Regions from separate parts of the Streptomyces sp. NPDC000941 genome, predicted to be linked through region 4. Evidence: riboswitches for the same ligand, from Rfam matches in the RefSeq annotation. Region 4 holds a riboswitch; each other region holds the start of a gene.
The links. A riboswitch is a leader RNA that binds a small molecule or an ion and turns the genes downstream of it on or off. The one in region 4 is predicted to bind cobalamin.

Region 1: it holds a riboswitch for cobalamin, as region 4 does, so the genes downstream of both, ACWDSL_RS16370 (CbtB domain-containing protein) here and ACWDSL_RS14225 (cobalamin biosynthesis protein) in region 4, are expected to answer to the same signal.
Region 2: it holds a riboswitch for cobalamin, as region 4 does, so the genes downstream of both, cobN (cobaltochelatase subunit CobN) here and ACWDSL_RS14225 (cobalamin biosynthesis protein) in region 4, are expected to answer to the same signal.
Region 3: it holds a riboswitch for cobalamin, as region 4 does, so the genes downstream of both, ACWDSL_RS30500 (ribonucleoside-diphosphate reductase subunit alpha) here and ACWDSL_RS14225 (cobalamin biosynthesis protein) in region 4, are expected to answer to the same signal.

What each region holds. Positions count from the first base shown of each region.
Region 1 covers NZ_JBSFMM010000043.1:3,473-8,683, forward strand. The annotation lists gene ACWDSL_RS16350 (PaaX family transcriptional regulator) at 1-266, opposite strand, end outside; gene ACWDSL_RS16355 (AMP-binding protein) at 271-1,962, opposite strand; gene ACWDSL_RS16360 (acyl-CoA dehydrogenase family protein) at 2,090-3,214, shown strand; gene ACWDSL_RS16365 (RidA family protein) at 3,211-3,624, shown strand; cobalamin riboswitch at 3,656-3,812, shown strand; gene ACWDSL_RS16370 (CbtB domain-containing protein) at 3,851-4,072, shown strand; gene ACWDSL_RS16375 (CbtA family protein) at 4,095-4,862, shown strand; gene ACWDSL_RS16380 (histidine phosphatase family protein) at 4,813-5,211, opposite strand, start outside.
Region 2 covers NZ_JBSFMM010000204.1:12,876-18,086, forward strand. The annotation lists gene ACWDSL_RS41900 (precorrin-2 C(20)-methyltransferase) at 1-293, opposite strand, end outside; gene ACWDSL_RS41905 (precorrin-8X methylmutase) at 290-931, opposite strand; gene ACWDSL_RS41910 (hypothetical protein) at 928-1,533, opposite strand; gene ACWDSL_RS41915 (hypothetical protein) at 1,527-2,795, opposite strand; cobalamin riboswitch at 2,858-3,018, shown strand; gene cobN (cobaltochelatase subunit CobN) at 3,050-5,211, shown strand, end outside.
Region 3 covers NZ_JBSFMM010000111.1:17,355-22,565, reverse strand. The annotation lists gene ACWDSL_RS30515 (histidine phosphatase family protein) at 1-533, opposite strand, end outside; gene ACWDSL_RS30510 (2-hydroxyacid dehydrogenase) at 644-1,675, shown strand; gene ACWDSL_RS30505 (FGGY family carbohydrate kinase) at 1,777-3,255, shown strand; cobalamin riboswitch at 3,544-3,666, shown strand; gene ACWDSL_RS30500 (ribonucleoside-diphosphate reductase subunit alpha) at 3,792-5,211, shown strand, end outside.
Region 4 covers NZ_JBSFMM010000035.1:54,313-59,523, reverse strand. The annotation lists gene ACWDSL_RS14230 (cobyric acid synthase) at 1-636, opposite strand, end outside; gene ACWDSL_RS14225 (cobalamin biosynthesis protein) at 639-1,934, opposite strand; cobalamin riboswitch at 2,095-2,295, opposite strand; gene ACWDSL_RS14220 (hypothetical protein) at 2,418-2,684, opposite strand; gene ACWDSL_RS14215 (anion permease) at 2,697-3,941, opposite strand; gene ACWDSL_RS14210 (class II aldolase/adducin family protein) at 4,336-4,971, shown strand; gene ACWDSL_RS14205 (alpha/beta hydrolase) at 5,069-5,211, shown strand, end outside.

The DNA.
Region 1 (5,211 bases), on a different contig from region 4:
CGGTCGCCGTCGTCGAGCAGTTGGCGCGCGTCCTCGGAGAGCGCGTATCCGGCGGCCCCGGCGTCCGTGCGGTCGGCGACCAGCAGCCCGCGTCGTTTGAGGCGGGAGACGGCGGACCGTACGGAGGGCGCGTCCACGCCCACCGCGCCCAGCAGCCGGATCAGCGCGGCGATGGGGACGGGTCCGGCGGGGCGGCCGGCGCCGCCGCGGCCGTAGGCGCCGTAGAAGGTGACGATCAAGGAGCGGGGGGTGGGCTGGCCGGTCACGCGCTTACTCTAGGGCGCCGTTCGTGCCCCACTTACCGTGCCGCGTGGTCCCGTCACGCAGCAGATAGCGCTGGAGCTTGCCGGTGGCGGTGCGGGGCAGGGCGTCCAGGAAGACGAACTCGCGCGGGCACTTGTACGGGGCCAGCTCCGCGGTGACGAACTCCCGCAGTGCGGCGATGGCTTCCTCGGTATGCGCGACGCCCGGCCGCAGCACCACATGCGCGACCACGACCGTGCCCCGCCGCTCGTCAGGCCGCCCGGTCACCGCGGCCTCCACCACATGCGGGTGACGCAGCAGCGCCTCCTCGACCTCGGGGCCCGCGATGTTGTACCCGGCCGAGATGATCATGTCGTCGGCGCGCGCCATATACCGGAAGTAGCCGTCCGGGTCGCGGATGAAGGCGTCCCCGGTGAGGTTCCAGCCGTCCTGTACGTACTCGCGCTGCCGTTCGTCCGCCAGATAGCGGCAGCCCGTGGGCCCGCGCACGGCGAGCAGCCCGGGCCGTCCGTCCGGAACGGGCCGCAACCCGGAGTCCGCGTCCGTGAAGTCCACCACCCGCGCCTCGAACCCCGGCACCGGGACCCCGGTCGTGCCCGGCCGGATCGCGTCGTCGGCGGCGGAGATGAAGATGTGCAGCAGCTCGGTCGCCCCGATGCCGTTGATGATCCGCAGCCCGGTCGCCCGTTGCCAGGCGTGCCAGGTGCCGGTGGGCAGGTGCTCGCCGGCCGATACGCAGCGGCGCAGCGAGGAGATGTCGTACGCGCCGCCGTCCGGCGCCGCGCCGTCCAGCCGCCCCAGCATCGCCCGGTAGGCGGTCGGCGCGGTGAACAGCACGGAGATCCGGTGCCGTGCGATATCGGCCAGCAGCCGCTCCGGGCCGCCCCAGTCGGACAGCAGCGCGGAGGCGCCCGCGCGCAGCGGGAAGACGACCAGGCCGCCGAGGCCGAAGGTGAAGCCGAGCGGAGGGCTGCCCGCGAACACGTCCTCGGGGCGCGGCCGCAGCACCTGCGCCGAGAAGGTGTCGGCGATGGCCAGCACATCGCGGTGGAAGTGCATACAGCCCTTGGGCCGCCCGGTCGTCCCCGAGGTGAAGGCGATCAGCGCCACGTCGTCGGCGGAGGTCGCCACCGCCTCGTACGACACGGGCGACGCGGTGGCCGCGAGCCGCAGCAGGTCCTCGGGGCCGTCCCCGCCGTAGTACGTCGTCCGCAGCCCCGGCACCTCGGCCTTCACCAGATCGTCCGCGCACCGTACGTCGCACAGCGCGTGCCGTATCCGGGCCAGCTCGCAGATCGTCGCCAACTCCCGGGCCCGGTGCGCGGCCAGTACGGTCACGGCGACCGCGCCCGCCTTCATCACCGCCAGCCAGCAGGCGGCCAGCCAGGGCGAGGTGGCCCCGCGCAGCAGCACCCGGTTGCCGGGCACGACGCCGAGCGGGCCGGTGAGGGTGTGCGCGATCCGGTCGACGTGGGCGCGCAGTTCGCCGTACGTCCACACCTCGCCCGTCGCGGCGCGCACCGCGACCCGGTCGGCGCCGAACCGCTCGACGCTGCGGTCCAGCAGCTCGGCGCCGCAGTTGAGGCGGTCCGGGTAGGACGGTCCTGGCAGGTCGAGGTGGAAGGCGGGCCACTGCTCGGCGGGCGGCAGATGGTCCCGGGCGAAGGTGTCGATATGCGCTGAAGGCTTGAGCTCCATCGAGGACGCGCCCCCTATGCCTGCCCCTGTGCCTGCACATGCCTGCCTGAAGTCGCCTTGTCAGCGTAACGTGATGGTGACGACAGTCAACAGATCGCGATAAACGTTCCGTTGGGGAGGCCGTCCAGTGCCGTCGTTCGCACTTGATCCGAAGCAGCGGCGCTGGTGCGCCGGGGTGCGGTCGCTCGCCCGCGACCTGCTGCGCCCGCTCGCCGAGAGCGGCCCGCCGGGCCGGGTCAACCGGCCGCTGACCGCCGCGCTCGGCGAACTCGGCCTGCTGCGGCGGCTGTTCCCCGGCGACGGGCCGGTGCGCGCCCTCGACCTGTGCCTGCTGCGCGAATCGCTCGCCCGGGAGTGCACGGAGGCCGAGACCGCGCTCGCCCTCCAGGGTCTCGGCGGCTATCCGATCGTGCTCTCCGGCAGCCCCGAGCAGTACGCGCGCTGGATGCCCGAGGTCCGGGCGGGCCGCGCGGTCGCGGCCTTCGCGCTCAGCGAGCCGCAGGCCGGTTCCGACGCCGCCGCGCTCGGTCTGCGGGCCGACCCCGACGGGGCGGGCGGCTGGCGGCTGGAGGGCGAGAAGTGCTGGATCTCCAACGCCCCGGAGGCCGACTTCACCGTCGTCTTCGCCCGCACCACCCAGGGCGCGGGCTCGCGCGGCGTCACCGCCTTTCTCGTCCCCGCCGACCGGCCGGGGCTCACCGGCGAGCGTCTTGACATGCTCAGCCCGCACCCCATCGGCAGCCTCGCCTTCGACGGCGTCCCCGTCACCCGGGAGGACGTCCTGGGCACACCCGACAAGGGGTTCGGCGTCGCCATGCGCACCCTCAACCTGCTGCGGCCGAGCGTCGGCGCGTTCGCCGTCGGCATGGCCCAGGCCGCGCTCGACGCCTCCGTGGCCCACGCCGGGGAGCGCACCGCCTTCGGCGGGCCGCTGAAGGACCTTCAGGCCGTCTCCCACCAGCTCGCCGAGATGGCCACCCGCACCGAGGCCGCCCGCCTCCTGGTCTACGCGGCCGCCACCGCGTACGACGAGGGCGCGCCGGGCATCGCCAGGAGCTCGGCGATGGCCAAGCTTCTGGCCACCGAGACCGCCCAGTACGTCGTGGACGCCGCCGTACAGATCCACGGCGCTCGGGCGCTGCGCCGCGGCCATCTTCTGGAGCACCTGTACCGCGAGGTGCGCGCGCCCCGGATCTACGAGGGCGCGACCGAGGTCCAGCGCACGATCATCGCGAAGGAGCTGTACCGATGACCGAGCCGCACCCCTCCCTGCTGCGCACCAACCCGCCCGAGCTCTCCCCGCCCACCGGCTTCAGCCACGCCGTCACGGCCACCGGCGGCCGCCTGGTCTTCCTGGCGGGCCAGACCGCGCTGGACGGCGCGGGCGCGGTCGTCGGTGCCACGCTTCCGGCCCAGTTCCGGCGCGCGCTGGCCAACCTGCTCACCGCCCTGACCGCGGTCGGCGGCACCCCCGCGGACCTGGCCCGGCTGACCGTGCACACCACCGACGTCGCGGCCTACCGCGCGTCCGCCCCCGAACTCGGCCGCATCTGGCGGGAGCTGGCGGGCCGCGACTACCCCGCGATGGCGGTCATCGGCGTCGTCCGGCTGTGGGACGAGGCGGCGATGGTCGAGCTGGACGGCATCGCGGTGCTGCCGTAGCGCATCACGTCACAAAGGCGCGGTATTGGCCAGGCACGCGCCGCGCGGTACCGTCGGTGCCATATCGACGACGGCAAGACGGAAGCCGGTGGGAACCCGGCACGGTCGCGCCACTGTGAACGAGACGTTCCACACGTTCCAAGGGATGTTTCGTGAGTCAGACCCGTAGCTGTCGTCCAATGCACCACCGAGATGGGACGCGAAACTCCCTTAAGGAGGCCCTGCCATGGCGCAGCATGTCGCTCAGCCGACCGCCACCACTCCCGCTCTCCCGGCAAAGTTGCCGATCGGCGCGATCGTTCCGTGGGCGGTGTTCTTCGGCATCCTGATGCTGGTCCTGCTGTACTTCGTCGGCGCCGAACAGGGCGCCACCTCGGTCGTCTCCGGCGAGGACGTCCACGAGTGGGTGCACGACGCCCGCCACCTGCTCGGTTTCCCCTGCCACTGACGCCAGGGACGCCGACACCCTCATGAATTCCACAACGGTACGGAACCTGCTCGTCCGTGGCATGCTCGCCGGCCTCGGGGCCGGCGTGCTCGCCCTGATCGTCGCCTATCTCCTCGGGGAACCGAATGTCGACAAGGCGATCGGCTTCGAGGAGTCCCATGCCCCGGCGCATGAGCACCACGAGGTCGAACTCGTCTCCCGCAGCCTGCAGTCCACCGCCGGCCTGGCCACCGGTGTGCTGATCTACGGGGTCGCCTTCGGCGGCATCGCCGCCCTCGCCTACTGCTTCGCCCTGGGCCGCATCGGCCGCTTCACTCCGCGGGCCACCGCGCTGCTGCTGTCCGGCTGCGCCCTGCTCGCGGTCTACGTCGTGCCGTTCCTCAAGTACCCGGCCAATCCGCCCGCCGTCGGCGACGCCGACACCATCTCCAAGCGGACCAATCTCTATCTGCTGATGATGGTGCTCAGCGTGCTCCTCGCGATCGCCGCGACCATCCTCGGCAAGCGGCTCGCCCCGAAACTGGGCACCTGGTACGCCACCGTCGCCGCGGTGGCCGCCTTCGCCCTGGTGATCGGCCTGGCGTCTGCGTTCCTGCCGGCCGTCAACGAGGTGCCCGCCGATTTCCCGGCCACCGTGCTGTGGCGGTTCCGGCTCTCCGCGCTGGCCATCCAGGTCACGATGTGGGGAGGCTTCGGACTCGTCTTCGGCGAGCTGGCCGAGCGCCTCCTGAGCCCGAAGCTCAGGGGCAGTCGTCTTCCGCCCGCGGATTCAGCGGCTGCCCCAGTCTGAGGTTCCAGCGCCCGGCCCGCCCGCTGACCCCGGTCGCGGTCAGCGGCGGGACGTCGGCACGCCAGAAGGCCGCCGCGGGCGCGCCCAGCACATGCACCACCGCGGCCCGCACCACGTCCGGCTCCACCACGGCGAGCGTATGGCCGTCCGTCAGCGACGCCGCGTCCAGCCACCGTCCGATCCGCAGGCACAGGTCCCGTACCGACTCCCCGCCGTGGGGCGCGGCCGCCGGGTCGGCCAGCCACCGGGCCACCGCCTCCGGTTCGGCGGCACCGACCTCGTCCAGGGTGAGGCCCCGCCAGCGGCCCGTATCCAGACCGGCCAGCTCCGCACGGGGCTCGGCCACGCC
Region 2 (5,211 bases), on a different contig from region 4:
TGGGCGGCCAGCCGGGCCGCCGCGTCCGCGTAGAACTCCTCCATCGCGCCGCGGTAGCCGCCGGGGTGGTCGGTGGTCTCGGTGGTGACCGGATAGACCAGCCGCTCCTCGATGTGGTCGGGCCGCAGATGGCGCTCGGCGATGGAGCGCGCGATGCTCCGGCCGTGCCGGGCGCTGTGGTACGCGACGACATCGGCCTCGGCGATGACCTCCACGGCGCGTACGGTCATCAGCGAGGGGTCGCCGGGGCCAAGACCCACGCCGTAGAGCCGGCCCGTCTGCTGCTCGCTCACTCTTCCTCGCTCGCAATCGCGTTGACCGCGGCCGCGGCGATGGCGCTGCCGCCACGCCGGCCGCGCACCACCAGGTGGTCGAGCGCGGCCGGATGCCCGGCCAGCGCCTCCTTGGACTCGGCGGCGCCGATGAAGCCGACCGGTACGCCGATGACGGCCGCCGGGCGCGGCGCCCCCGCTTCGACCATCTCCAGCAGACGGAACAGCGCGGTGGGCGCGTTGCCGATGGCCACCACCGCGCCCTCCAGCCGGTCCCGCCACAGCTCCAGCGCGGCGGCGCTGCGTGTGGTGCCCATCCGGCGGGCCAGTTCGGGGACGGTGGGGTCGGACAGGGTGCACACCACGTCGTTGTCCGCGGGCAGCCGCTTGCGGGTCACGCCGCTGGCCACCATGTGCGCGTCGCAGAGCACGGGCGCGCCGGCGCGCAGCGCGGCGCGGGCGCGGGCGACCACCTGGGGGGTGTACGCGAGGTCCTGGACGAGGTCGACCATGCCGCAGGCGTGGATCATCCGCACCGCGACCTGGCTGACGTCGGCGGGCAGACCGCCCAGATCGGCCTCGGCGCGGATGGTGGCAAAGGAGGCGCGGTATATGGCCGCGCCGTCCTTCTCGTAGTCGAACACTGTGCCCTCGATCATGTCGTTCCACGGGCCGCCGCCACGGCGCCGGCCACTTGCTCTGCTGTTACGTCCACGCTCCGCGCGGACCCTGTGGCATCTCGTACGGCGACCCGGTAGCCGTCGCCCGTCGCCAGCACGTCGACCCACCGGCCCGGCCCGCCGGGGTGGCCGCAGCGCCGCTCGCAGCCGGAGAAGTACACGGGCAGCCGGCTTCGTGCCGGGCCCGGTCGGCCGCCGACGGACGCCTCGCCCGCCACCGCGCGCGCCGCCTCGGCACGCACATCGGCCAGGGACTTGGCGCAGCCGGGCCGTCCCGTACACGCGCCGACCCCGAACCAGGGGGAGTGCGGCGCGGTCACAAGACCGGCGTCGGCGAGCTCCCGCAGCGCGGCCTCGGCGTCGCCGGGGGAGAAGCCGGGCAGCACCACGCCGCGCCAGGGTGTCACACGCAACTCGCCCGAGCCGCCCCGGGCGGCGAGCTCGGCGAGCAGCCGCCACCGCGCGGCGGTGAGCCGCCCCAGCGGGACGGCGACCGACACCGCGCATCGCCCGTCCGGCCCGGCGACGAGTCCGACGGCGGGTGCGCCGGAGGCGGCGCTAGGGGGCGGGGCTGTCACCATGCCTTCCGGCGCCGGCGCCGCATCCGCCGCTTCGCGCCTCGCGGTTCGCTCCGGCTGGGTGATGTCCGGCGCGGCGGCCCGGGCGGGCGGCTGCCGGCTTCCCGAGCCCTGCGTGCCCGCGACGCCCGGCGCGTCTCGCTGCGTTGCCGGGGATCGGCCGTACGTGGCGCCGGCCACGACAGAGGGCTCGCTGCTGCCCTGTTCTCCCGCCGCGTCGGCCGCTGGTGTTCGCGCCTCGACGACCGGCGGGACAGGACCGAGGCGCGTGGCTCGGACCTCCGCTTCGGCGAGTCGCCGGGCCAACCGGTCCGCCGTAACGGCGTGTCGCGCCGACAGCTCGCGAACGCGCCAGGCCCGCGTGCCACTCGCGCGCACCGCGTCGAGAAACGCCGCGGCGGCCACGGCGGCCGCGCGCGGCACGTCCTCGGCGAGCACCCGGAACTCGACCCCCGCCGCCCCGCCGCCCCGCCGGGTGGAGGGTTCCAGGCCGTCGTCCTCGGGTCACCTGGTGGGCCGGGGTGGGCGTATGGCCGCGCGGGGTCCCGCGTGTCGCCACCGCCCTCCGTCCGGCGGTCCCGGCGTGTCGGGACGGTTGCCGCGCCGTGGGCGTCCGCCCCGCCGCGGCTGCCCGCCACGCGCGCCCCGGCAGGAGCCGGGCGCGCGTCCGGACCGGCCGGTTCGTGCCCCCCGGCGGAGCCGAGCCGCAGCACCGCCTCGCCGTCCGGCGCTGCGACCAATGTCACATCCGCGCCCAGCGCCGCCACATCGCCGCGCCCGTCGTCGAGCGCGAACAGGAACCGGCCGGACAGCCCGGCCAGTTCGGCCAATCCGGAACCCGCGGGCGCGCTGTCACACAGCAGCGCGTCCAGCTCCCGCGCCCACGCCGAGACATCCGCGTACCCCGCCCCGTCCAGCCCGGACAGCGGGGACGCCACGATGTTGCGCACCCGGTCGTGGCGGTCCGACGGGAGCAGCCCTGCCGTCCGCAGCCGGGCCGCGAGTCCGGCCCCGCACCCCGCGTCGAGGCCGCGCAGCTGCAGATTGCCCCGGGAGGTGAGGTCCAGCCGGCCGTCGCCCAACTCCTCGGCCGCGAGCGCCAGCACGAGCGCCTGACGTGCCGTCAGGCGCCCGGCGGGCAGCCGCACCCGGGCCAGTGCGCCGTCGTCCGCCGAGTGCAGGCGGAGCGCGCCGGGGCAGGCGTCGTCGCGACCGCGCACGGGGGTTTCGTCCCCTGGTGGGGCGGTTGTCGGGGGGAGGGGCATGGCGGCGAGCATACCGACGATTGCGTTCGGCTCACCGCCCCGCGGCAGGTCAGAAGCGCCTACTATGCTCACGGCGGGTCGGTCCCGGCCCGCCACAACAAAAGACGGCAAAAAGGGTAGGAAGCCGGTGGAAATCCGGCGCGGTCCCGCCACTGTGAGCGCGGCAGCCGGTATTGCGACGGCCGCGCGAGCCAGGAACTCCCGCCGTCTTCAACCCGCCCGGGGCGCGGACCCCGAGGAAGGCCTGCCGTCGCATGATCCTGCTGCTGTCGACGTCCGACACCGACCTGCTCAGTGCCCGCGCGGCACAGACTCCGGTGCCCTATCGGCTCGCCAACCCGGCCCGGCTCCCCCTGGACGAGCTGCCCGCGCTGCTCGACGGCGTCGAACTCGTCGTCGTACGGCTGCTCGGCGGGGTGCGCGCCTGGCAGGAAGGGCTCGACGCGCTGCTCGCCGGGGACCGCCCGGTCGTGGTCCTGACCGGCGAACAGGCCCCGGACGCCCAGCTCATGGAGGCATCCACGGTCCCGGTCGGGATCGCCGCCGAGGCCCACGCCTATCTCGCGCACGGCGGGCCCGGCAACCTCGGCCAGCTGGCCCGCTTCCTGTCCGACACCGTCCTGCTGACCGGCCACGGCTTCGAGCCGCCCGCACCCGCGCCCTCGTGGGGCGCACTGGAGCGCACCGCGCGCGAGGACGTCACCGGCCCGCGGATCGCCGTGCTCTACTACCGCGCCCACCATATGAGCGGCAACACCGCCTTCGTGGAGGCGCTGTGCCAGGCCGTCGAGGACACCGGGGGCCGCGCGCTGCCGCTGTACGTCGCCTCGCTGCGCGCGCCCGAGCCCGAGTTGCTGGAAGCCCTCGCCGAGGCCGACGCGGTGGTGACCACCGTGCTCGCCGCGGGCGGCACCCGGCCCGCCGAGGCCTCGGCCGGCGGCGACGACGAGGCGTGGGACGCGGGCGCGCTGGCCGGGCTGGACGTCCCGGTGCTCCAGGCGCTGTGCCTGACCGGCCCGCGCGCCGCGTGGCAGGAGAACGACGAGGGCCTTTCGCCGCTGGACGCGGCGACCCAGGTCGCCGTCCCGGAGTTCGACGGGCGGCTGATCACCGTGCCGTTCTCCTTCAAGGAGACCGACGAGGACGGCCTGCCCGTCTATGTCGCCGACCCCGAGCGCGCCGCGCGTGTCGCGGGAATCGCCGTACGACACGCCCGGCTGCGCCACATACCGGCGGCCGACAAGCGCCTCGCGCTCGTGCTGTCCGCCTACCCCACCAAGCACTCCCGCATCGGCAACGCCGTCGGCCTGGACACGCCCGCCAGCGCCGTCGCCCTGCTGCGCCGGCTGCGCGCGGACGGCTTCGACCTCGGCCCCGAGGAGGGGCCCAAGGCGCTTCCCGGCCTCGCCTCCGGCGACGGCGACGAGCTGATCTACGCCCTGATCGAGGCGGGCGGCCACGACCAGGACTGGCTCACCGAGGAGCAGCTGGCCCGCAACCCGGTCCGGATCCCCGCCGCCGACTACCGCCGCTGGTACGGCCGGCTGCCGCAGGAGCTGCGCGAGGCGGTGGAGGGGCACTGGGGGCCGCCGCCGGGCGAGATGTTCGTCGACACGAGCCGCGACCCTGAGGGCGAGATCGTGCTGGCCGCGCTGCGCCGGGGCAATCTGCTCGTCGTCATCCAGCCGCCGCGCGGCTTCGGCGAGAACCCGATCGCCATCTACCACGACCCCGATCTGCCGCCCTCGCACCACTACCTGGCCGCCTACCGCTGGATCGCCACCGCTCAGGCCGACGGCGGGTTCGGCGCCGACGCCATGGTGCACCTGGGCAAGCACGGCAACCTGGAGTGGCTGCCCGGCAAGAACGCGGGCCTGTCCGCCGCCTGCGGCCCCGACGCCGCGCTGGGCGACCTGCCGCTGATCTACCCGTTCCTGGTCAACGACCCGGGGGAGGGCACACAGGCCAAGCGCCGCGCCCACGCCACCCTCGTCGACCACCTTGTGCCGCCCATGGCCCGTGCCGACTCCTACGGCGACATCGCGCGCCTGGAGCAGCTGCTGGACGAGTACGCCGCCATCTCCGCGATGGACCCGGCCAAACTCCCCGCCATCCGCGCCCAGATCTGGACCCTCATCCAGGCCGCCAGGCTCGACCACGACCTCGGCCTGGAGGACCGGCCGGACGACAATGGCTTCGACGACTTCCTGCTGCATGTGGACGGCTGGCTGTGCGAGGTCAAGGACGCCCAGATCCGCGACGGCCTGCATGTTCTCGGCAGCGCCCCCTCCGGCCCCCAGCGGGTCAACCTCGTCCTGGCCATTCTGCGCGCCCGGCAGATCTGGGGCGGCTCCACCGCGCTCCCCGGGCTGCGCGAGGCACTCGGCCTCGACGAGTCGGCCGCCACCCGCACGGG
Region 3 (5,211 bases), on a different contig from region 4:
TCCAGCCGCGGGAACACCTGCCGGTAGCGGCCGACGGGGATGCCCAGCAGCGCGCACAGCGCCATCCGCAGCAGGGAGTTGTGCGCCACGACGAGCACCGTGCGGTCCGGGTGCGCGGCGGCCAGGCCGCGCAGGGCGGCCGCGGCGCGGGCCGCCGCGGCGGCGGGCGGCTCCGAGCCGGGGAAGGCGCCCGCTTCCGCGTCCGCCCGGAAGGCCCGTACGGCCGCCGGGTCCTCCGCCTCCATCTCGGCGATGGTGCGGCCCTCGCCCCAGCCGAAGTCGATCTCGCGCAGATCCTCGACGACCTCGGGGACGAGCCCGAGCGCGTCGGCGGCCGGGCGTGCGGTCAGCCGGGCCCGGCTCAGCGGGGAGCAGGCGACCACGTGTACGTCGCGTCCGCTCACCCAATGGGCGAGCGCTTCCGCTTGCCGGAATCCTCGTTCCGTCAGGGCCACGTCGGAGATCCCCGCATACCGGTTCTCCGCGTGCCACACCGTCTCGCCGTGGCGAACGAGCAGTAGACGAGCCGTCACAGGACGCTTCCTCTCCTCAGCCTGTATGACGCGCGGACCATTGCTTTGTCACGTCAACGATGTTAAATCTAGCGTCGCCTCTGTGATGGAACGCCGAAGAAAGGCCACCCATGCGCGTCCTCGCCGCCGGAGACCACTTCGTACGCCCCGACCTCATCATCGCCGCGCTCCGCGACGAGCCGGGGCTGGCGGACGTCGATGTCGCCGAGCTGACGCTGCCGTGGCCACACGAGCCGTTCGGCCCCGTGGGCGGCCCGGAGAGCCGGGTGATCGAGGCCAGTGGCACCGAGGAGCAGGTGATCGAGGCGCTGGCGGGGGCGGAGGTCTGTGTGACGCAGATGGCGCCGTTCACCGCCGGGGTCTTCGCCGCCCGCCCCGAGCTGCGCATGGTCGCGGTCTCCCGCGGCGGCCCGGTCAACGTCGACCTGCCCGCCGCCACCCGCGCGGGCGTCGCCGTCAGCTTCGCGCCCGGCCGTAACGCCACCGCCGCCGCCGAATTCGCGATCGGCATGATGCTCGCCGCGATGCGCCGCATCCCGACCGCCGACGCCGAGCTGCGCGCGGGCCGCTGGCGCGGGGACTTCTACGCGTACGAGGAGGGCGGCATCGAGCTGGACGGCGCGACCGTCGGCCTGGTCGGCTACGGGGCCATCGGCCGGATCGTCGCCCGGGTGCTGCGCGCGTTCGGCGCCCGGGTGCTGATCGCCGACCCGTACACCGACCCCGAGACCGCCCGCGCGGACGGCGTCGAACCGGTCGAGCTGGACGAACTCCTCGCCCGCAGCTCCGTGGTGAGCCTGCACGCCCGGCTCACCCCCGAGACCAAGGGGCTCATCGACGCCGACCGGATCGCCCGGATGCGGCCCGGTGCGGTCCTGGTGAACACCGCGCGCGGCGGCCTGCTGGACTACGCGCCGCTGCCGGAGGCGCTGCGCACCGGCCGGCTCGGGGCCCTCGCCCTCGACGTGTACGACCTCGAACCGCCGCCCGCCGACTGGCCGCTGCACTCCGCGCCCAATGTCGTCACCACCCCGCACCTCGCCGGCGCCACCCGGCAGACCGCCCACCGCGCGGCCGCCATCACCGCCGCCGAGGTCGGCCGCTACGCGCGCGGCGAAAAGCTCGCCCACCCCGCGAACTAGCGCCATCATCAGCCCAGCCGCCTCGCAAACCAGCGCCCGGCCCAGCCCTCATCAGCCCAGCCCCCGCCCCACAGTCGATGCCCCCAAGGAGGGCCGTACGCATGAGCATCGTCCTCGGAGTCGACGTCGGCACCTCCGTCACCAAGGCCGTCGCCTTCGGCCGCGACGGCCGGTCCCTGGCCGCCGCGAGCCGCCCCAGCCGACTGGACCGCCTGCCCGGCGGGCGGGTCGAGCAGGACCTGGAGGACGTGCTGCGCACGGTCGCCGAGGTGGTCCGCGAGGTGACCGCCGCCCTGGCCGCCGGCGGCCTGGCGGCCCCGGTCGCGCTCGCGCTCACCGGGCAGGGCGACGGGCTGTGGCTGCGCGACGCGGCGGGCCGGGCGGTGCGCCCGCCGATCTCGTGGATGGACGGCCGGGCGAACGACACCGTGACCCGCTGGGGCGAGGACGGCACCATCCGCGAGCTCTACCGGCTCACCGGCTCCGGGGTGTTCCCCGGCTGCCATGCGCCGCTGCTGCGCTGGCTGGCCGACCACGAACCGGAGGCGCTGGCGCGCGCCGAGGTCGCGGGCTACTGCGTGGACGCGGTGGCGCAGCGGCTCACCGGCGTCATCGGCGTGGACGCCTCGGACGCGTCGATGCCCTTCCTGGACGTGACCACGCGCGAGTATGTCCCCAAAGCCCTGGAAGCGTGCGGAATCGCCGAATACGCCCGGCTGTTGCCGCCGCCCGCCGCGCCCGGCACCGTACGGCGACTGGACGAGGCGGGCGCGGAACTGCTCGGGCTGCCGGCCGGACTGCCCGTCACGGCGGGCCCGTACGACCTTCCGGCCTGCGCGATCGGCAGCGGGGTCGAGGAGGTCGGCGACGGCCTGCTGATCGTCGGCACCACGCTGGCCAGCCAAGTCCTCACCGACAGCGCCCGGATCGACCCGGCCGCCGACCCGGCGGGCATGTGGCTGTGCGTACCCGACCGGGACCGCTGGCTGCGCGGTATGCCCGCCATGGTGGGCACGGCGGCCCTGGAGTGGGTCCTGGAGTTCGCCGGGGCCACCACCGCCGACCTGGACGCCCTGCTCGCCGCGAGCCCGCCAGGGGCGCGCGGGGTGACCGCGCTGCCCTTCCTGTCCGACGCGGGCGAGCGCGCCCCGTTCGTGGAGCCCGCCGCGCGCGGCCGGTTGGACGGGCTGACCCTCGCGACGACACGCGCGGACGCCGTACGGGCCGTCTGCGAGGCCGTGGCGTACGCGGCCCGGCACTGCCTGGAGGCCGCGGGGCTGACGGCGAGCCTCGCGGCATGCGGGGGCGGCACCCGATCCGCCGCCTGGACCCAGCTGTTCGCGGACGTCCTCGGCCGGCCGGTGCGCATCCCCGACGAGCCCGAGGTGGGGGCGCGCGGCGCGGTCGCGGTCGCCTGGCGGGCGCTCGGCGACCCGGTGGACGCGTCACAATGGCGAGCCGATTCGCGTACTGTCGTACCGGACGCAGACCGCGCCGAGGCATACGAGCGCGGCTACGCGGACTACCGGGCCAGGCTGGCCCGTACCCTCGCGGAGTGGCGGGCAACGACGCCCGCTTAGAGTTCCACCCGGAGTTCGACCCGGCGCCGCGCCGGACCCGATGACGAGCCCTTGCCGGGCCGTGTCGGGCTCGCGCGCGGCCGCCCGCGAACCCGTGCCTGACCCTCGCCAGGACCGCCCCAGGGCCCGCGCAAGGCCCGCCTCAGGCCCGCGTACGGTCTGCCTCGGGCCCGCGTACGGCTCGCGCCAAGTGCGCGCCAAGTCCGGCACGGAATAGCACATTCGTACGAAACACTCCACCTCGCGACACAACATGTGGGGGCGCGTGCGCTCGCCACCACAAGATGTATGCTCATGCTCGCTGTCGCCGCAGGGGAATCCGGTGGGAATCCGGAACTGTCCCGCAATGGTGTACGCGTACGCTTTTGCGTACCCGCAAGTCCGAGGACCTGCCGACAGCCGTCTCATACGTCCGGGCCTCGCGGGTTGGGCCGGTGGACGCTGCGCGGTATGCCGTCCGCTGTTTCGGCATGCCCGTACGCGCCCATCGCTCACCGCCCCGCAAGGCCCCTAGCCGAGCGAGGGAGAGCACTTCAGTGACCATCGCGCCAGCCGATCCGGTTTCAGAGGCAGCGGCTATTCAGGGAGCGGACGACGCGCCCGGGACCGCCCTGCTGCGGACCCTGACGGCGCTCACCGCCGACCTGCCCGCCACCGACCCCGGCAAGGTCGCGGCCGCCGCCCTGCGCGGCCGCCATCCCGGTTCGGACGAGGCGGAGTTGCGCACTCTCGCGACCGAAGCGGCGGCCGGGCTGATCGCCGAGGAGCCGGAGTACTCGAAGCTCGCCGCGCGGCTGCTGACCCTCGCCGTCGCCGAGGAGGCGGCCGGGCAGGGCGCGGTCTCCTTCTCCGCCTCGGTGGCCGTGGGGCACCGCGAGGGCCTGATCGCGGACGGCACGGCCGAGTTCGTGACCGCCCACGCCGCCCGCCTGAACGCCCTGGTCGACAAGGCGCTTGCCGACGGCGCCGACGACCGCTTCGGCTACTTCGGGCTGCGCACGCTGCACAGCCGCTATCTGCTCCGCCACCCGATCACCCGCCAGGTGATCGAGACCCCGCAGCACTTCCTGCTGCGGGTGGCCTGCGGGCTGGCCGAGGACCACTCGGAGCGGGCGCTCGACGACGTCGCCGAGCTGTACCGGCTCACCAGCACGCTGTCCTACCTGCCCAGCTCCCCCACCCTGTTCAACTCCGGCACCCGGCACCCGCAGATGTCGTCCTGCTATCTGCTGGACTCGCCGCTGGACGAACTGGACTCGATCTACAACCGCTACCACCAGGTCGCGCGGCTCTCCAAGCACGCGGGCGGCATCGGCCTGTCGTACTCACGCATCCGCGCCCGCGGTTCGCTGATCCGCGGCACCAACGGGCACTCCAACGGCATCGTGCCGTTCCTGCGCACGCTCGACGCCTCCGTCGCCGCCGTCAACCAGGGCGGCCGGCGCAAGGGCGCGGCCTGTGTGTACCTGGAGACCTGGCACGCGGACATCGAGGAGTTCCTGGAGCTGCGGGACAACACGGGCGAAGAGGCCCGCCGCACCCACAACCTCAACATCGCACACTGGATCCCGGACGAGTTCATGCGCCGGGTCGAGGCCGACGCCGACTGGTCGCTGTTCTCGCCGGCCGACGCGCCTGCGCTGGTCGACCTGTGGGGCGACGAGTTCGACGCCGCGTACCGGAAGGCCGAGGCGGAGGGTCGTGCCGTCAAGACCGTCCCGGCGCGCCAGCTGTACGCCCGGATGATGCGCACCCTCGCGCAGACCGGCAACGGCTGGATGACCTTCAAGGACGCCGCCAACCGCACCGCCAACCAGACCGCCGAGCCCGGCCGGGTCGTGCACTCCTCCAACCTGTGCACCGAGATCCTGGAGGTCACGGACGACGGCGAGACGGCCGTCTGCAACCTGGGGTCGGTCAACCTGGCCGCGCACCTGGGCGAGGACGGTCAGATGG
Region 4 (5,211 bases):
CACATCGCCGCGGAACTTGTTCACCAGATAGCCCGCGACCAGCCGCTGGTCGGCCTCGGAGAGCAGCGCGGTCGTGCCGAAGAACGACGCGAAGACGCCGCCGCGGTCGATGTCCCCGACCACGACGACCGGCAGCCGGGCGGCCCGGGCGAGCCCCAGGTTGACGATGTCGGTGCGGCGCAGATTGATCTCGGCGGGGCTGCCCGCGCCCTCGCAGATCACCGCGTCGTGCGTACGCCGCAGCTCGGCCAGGCATTCGGTGACGGTCCCCAGCAGCGCCTCCTGCCGTCCCTCGTGGTACCCACGCGCGCTCAGCTCGCCCACCGGCTTGCCCAGCAGCACCACTTGGCTGCTGCGGTCGCTGCCGGGCTTGAGCAGGACGGGGTTCATCAGGGCGCTCGGCTCGACGCGTGCGGCGGCGGCCTGCATGGCCTGGGCGCGGCCGATCTCCGCCCCGTCGCGGGTCACGAAGGAGTTGAGCGACATGTTCTGCGCCTTGAAGGGCGCGACGCTGACGCCCTTACGGCTGAGCCAGCGGCAGATTCCGGCCGTGACGACGCTCTTGCCCGCGTCCGAGGTCGTACCCGCGACGAGCAGCCCGCCGCCCGGCGCGCCTCCGCCCTGTATCCCGCTCATCCTCAATCCCTCCCCGCGGCCGTCGGCCGCACCGTCGCCGGACCGCCCGACCGGCCCGCGCCGGGTGCCCGCAGGGACCGTGCCCAGCGGGTGAGCGCGCCATGTGGAGCACGCGTGGTGGGTACGGGCGCGGCGGCGGGCCGCGCGGCCGTACGGGCCGACCGCGGCGCCGCCCCCGCCGCCGGCCGGGCCCCCGCCGCCGGCCGGGCCCCCACAGCCGGCCGGGCTCCCACTGCCAGCCGCGCCGCGACGGACACGCCGAGCGCCAGGGCGCCGACGCGCCGCGAAAGCCGTACCGCGCGCTCGATGTCGGCCGCCTCGACCGGCCGCCCGCCGGGGTTGAGCACCGGCCGGTGCTCGACGCGGCCGCCGTACGCGAGGGTGCCGCCCAGCCGTACGCCGAGCGCGCCCGCGAACGCGGCCTCCACGGGGCCCGCGTTGGGGCTCGGATGGCGGTGGCCGTCGCGCCGCCAGGCGCGCCACGCGCCGCGCGGATCGGGCCCGGCCAGGGCGGCCAGCGCCGCGGTGAGCCGTGCGCCGGGCCAGCCGGCCACGTCGTCCAGCCGGGCCGAGGCCCAACCGAACCGCCGGTAGCGCGGCGACTTGTGGCCCACCATCGCGTCCAGGGTGTTGACGGCCCGGAAGCCGACCAGGCCAGGCACCCCGCCGACCGCCCCCCACACCAGTGCGCCGACGACGGCGTCCGAGGTGTTCTCGGCGACCGACTCGACGACGGCGCGCGCGATCTGTGACTCGTCCAGCGCCTGCGGATCGCGCCCGCACAGGTGCGGCAGCCGCCGCCGGGCGGCGTTCAGGTCACCGGCGGTCAGCGCGCCGCCGACAGCCCGCGCCTCCCGGCCCAGCGTCGTCCCGCCGAGCACCGCCCAGGTGGCGGCGGCGGTCAGCATGGTCTGCGCGGCGGGGGAGCGGCGCCCCAGAGCGGAGGTTTCCGCGGCGAGGTGCCCCAAGACGGGATGCCCCAAGACGGGATGCCCCGAGACGGGACGTCCCGCGGGTTTGAGGACAGCGCTGCCCAGAGCGGAGCCTCCCGGCGCGGGGCGCCCCAAGGCCCGTACGGCGCGCACCGACAGCACGGCGCCCGCGGCCGCGCCGCCCGCGCACAGCGCGGTGTAGAGGGCCCCGGATCCGCGGTGGTCGCGCCACAGCAGCCGCTCGACGGCCAGGGCGGCGCGCCCGAACGCGGCCACAGGATGGCCGCGGCGCGGATCGCCCATGGCGAGGTCGCCGAGAAAGCCGAGGGCGGCGCCGCACGCGTACCAGGCGTGATCGGCACGCATCGTCAGCCCGCCGTCTTGCCTTGGGACATGGGGAACGTCGGGAACATCAGGAGTGTCGGGAAAGCCGGGACGTGGCGCAGGGGCAGGGGCCGCGGGCGGGTCGGCGGCATGGCGGTGCCGGGCATGGCGGTATGTCCTCACTCAGGGTCCGCGCCCTGGTTCGACGTGACCGGCGGTGAGAGTCTCCTGGCTCCCGGATCCGCGCTTCTCCCGGTCTTCCAGCCGACGTGTGGACGGCCGTGACTCGTACGGGCGATGGGAGAGCGCTCCCCGGTGACAGTGGCGGGACCGCGCCGGATTCTCACCGGCTTCCTCTCCTGCCGCCGTTTGGCTCCGGAAGTCCACCATGGGCCGCGAATGGCCGTCAACTCGCGAATGCCCCACCCTGTGTGAGTGTGCCGAGGAGCACATGCCACGGCCGCCGGGCTGGAACGCGCTGGTCGGCGCGTTCCAGCCCGGCGGCCGTGAGTGGGTCGAACGGAGTCAGGCCACGATCAGGTTGATGCCGTATGCCACGGCCGCCGCGCACAGCGCGAAGCAGAGGTACGCGCCGGTGCGCGCGGGGCCGAAGGCGCCGCCGGCCGGGGCCGGGGCGGTGGACGCGGTGGCGGCCGTGTCGGTGGCCGCCTCCGCCCGCTGCGGCTTACGGGAGGTGCCGAGGATGCCGAGGGTGAAGACGCCCACGAAGCCGACGGTCACCACGAGGCTGATGCCGAAGACCTGGCCGAGGGCCGCCCAGTCGATGCTCATCGCGTTACTTCCTTAGCTGGTGCTGCCGGTGGCCGCGGAGGCGCCTGCCGGGGTGGCGGAGGAGGTGGAAGCGGCACGGGCGGGCGGCGGGGCCACGGACTGGAGGGCCGCCGTGACGACACCCACCGGCTCGGGCGGCAGCGCCGTAGCCTCGTCGATGTCATTGACGTTGGTGTGGTCGACGGGCTTGCGGCGCGAGGCCGCCCAGATCCCGGCGCAGGCGGCGACCGCGAGCACGGCGACCGCCGTGACGCCCCAGTCGCCCTGGTCCGCCAGCAGCGCGGCGCCGCCCGCGACGAGGCCCGCGGCGGGCAGGGTGAGCACCCAGGCGAGGACCATGCGGCCCGCCGTGGACCACCGCACCACAGCGCCCTTGCGGCCGACCCCCGCGCCCATCACGGAGCCGGAGCAGACCTGGGTGGTGGAGAGCGCGAAGCCGATGTGGGACGAGGCGAGGATGACGGTCGCGGCGCCGGTCTGGGCGGCGAAGCCCTGCGGCGGCTGGATGTCGGTGATGCCCTTGCCCATGGTGCGGATGATGCGCCAGCCGCCCAGGTACGTACCGAGGGCGATGGCCAGGCCCGCGGAGACGATGACCCACATCGGCGGGTCGGAGTCGGGCGCGATCACACCGCCGGTGATCAGCGCGAGGGTGATGACCCCCATGGTCTTCTGGGCGTCGTTGGTGCCGTGGGCGAGGGAGACCAGCGCGGCCGAGGCGATCTGCCCGGCGCGGTAGCCCTTCGCGGTGTCCTGGGGGTCGCGGCCGCGGGCCAGCCGGTAGGTGAGCCGGGTAGCGACCAGGGCGGCGACACCGGCCACGATCGGCGCGGCGACGGCCGGGATCAGGACCTTCATGACGATCTTGTCGCTGTTGACCCCGTCCATGCCGACGGAGACCAGGGTGGCGCCGATGAGGCCGCCGAAGAGGGCGTGCGAGGAGCTGGAGGGCAGCCCGGCCAGCCAGGTCAGCAGGTTCCACAGGATCGCGCCGACCAGCCCCGCGAAGATCACTTCGGGGCGGACTCCGGCGTCCTCGTCGATGATCCCTCCGGAGATCGTCTTGGCGACCTCCACGGAGAGGAACGCGCCGACGAGATTGAGGACCGCCGACATCGCCACCGCGATCCGGGGACCGAGAGCCCCCGTGGAGATCGTGGTCGCCATGGCATTGGCCGTGTCGTGGAAGCCGTTCGTGAAGTCGAACACCAAGGCCGTAACGATCACGATCCCAATGAGAAGCGTGATGTGTTCCATCGAACTCCTTCGTGGGGGAATGCGATCCCCGAACTTGGCGACACGGAGCGTCGCCATGTGACTACCGTGCGTAGTGCATTTTGGCCACCGCGAGGCCACCGGGATGGCCGCACGAGAAGCCCCTCCTGTGGGAGGGGGAGGATTCGCACACCCCTGGGCAATCGGTGCGACAACCAAAGGGTGTGGCCACGACAGTAAGGACATGGGGTGAACGGAAGATGAACTGAGGTGGGCTCGGGGGTGACGCACCTGCGGGAAGGCGGCACCGATGATCCACTCGCCCCCGCACTGATGCGTACACGACGGCTCGCCTGCCATGATCGGCGCCCGGAGGTGAGGGATCGTGACGAAGCCGGATGCCGCACGACCGAATGGACTTGGGGAGCGACCGGACCTGCGGGAGGGCTGGGAGCGGGTGGTGGAGACGGCCCGCAGGACGGTCGCCGACGGCCTGGTCGTCGGCACCTCGGGCAATGTCTCGGCCAGGGTCGGCGACATCGTCCTGGTGACCCCGAGCGGCGTCCCGTACGACCGGCTCGGCCCGGGTGACGCGGTCGGCGTCGACCTGGACGGGCGCCAGGTGATCGGCGAGCTGGCCCCCACCAGCGAACTGCCGATGCACCTCGCGATCTACCGCGACACCGACGCCGCGGCCGTCGTCCACACCCACGCCGTACACGCCACGGCCGTCTCCACCCTGGTCGACGAGGTCCCCGCGATCCACTACATGACCTGCGCCCTCGGCGGCCCGGTGCGCGTCGCGGGCTACGCCCTGTACGGCACCGACGAGTTGGCCCACAACATGCTCGACGCGCTGCGCGACCGTACCGGCTGTCTGCTGCGCAACCACGGCACCGTCGTCCACGGAGCCACGCTCGACCAGGCGTACGACCGGACGGCCCAGCTGGAGTGGATGTGCCGGGTCTGGCTCACCGCGGCCGCCGTCCCTGGGTACACCCCGGCCCTGCTGTCACCCGAAGAGCTGCGCCGCGCCGCGGACAAGCTCAGCGGCTACGGCCAGCCCCGCTGAGCCGCCGGCCCCGCTGAGCCGGGCAGGTCGCGGGTCGATCACCCGGCCGGGCGGCGCCCGCTGGCCCGCGGCGGCTTCCCCGACCACACTGGGAGAGATGCAGCTGCGGACGAAGGCGGTTGTGGCCGCCACCACGATGCTCAGTGTCGGCGCCGGCGCGGTGGCGGCCGGGCGGTACGCCAGCGGCGCCGCCCTGAAGCCCGGCCCCGGCCGGCCGTTCCCGCACGACCCGCGGCTCAC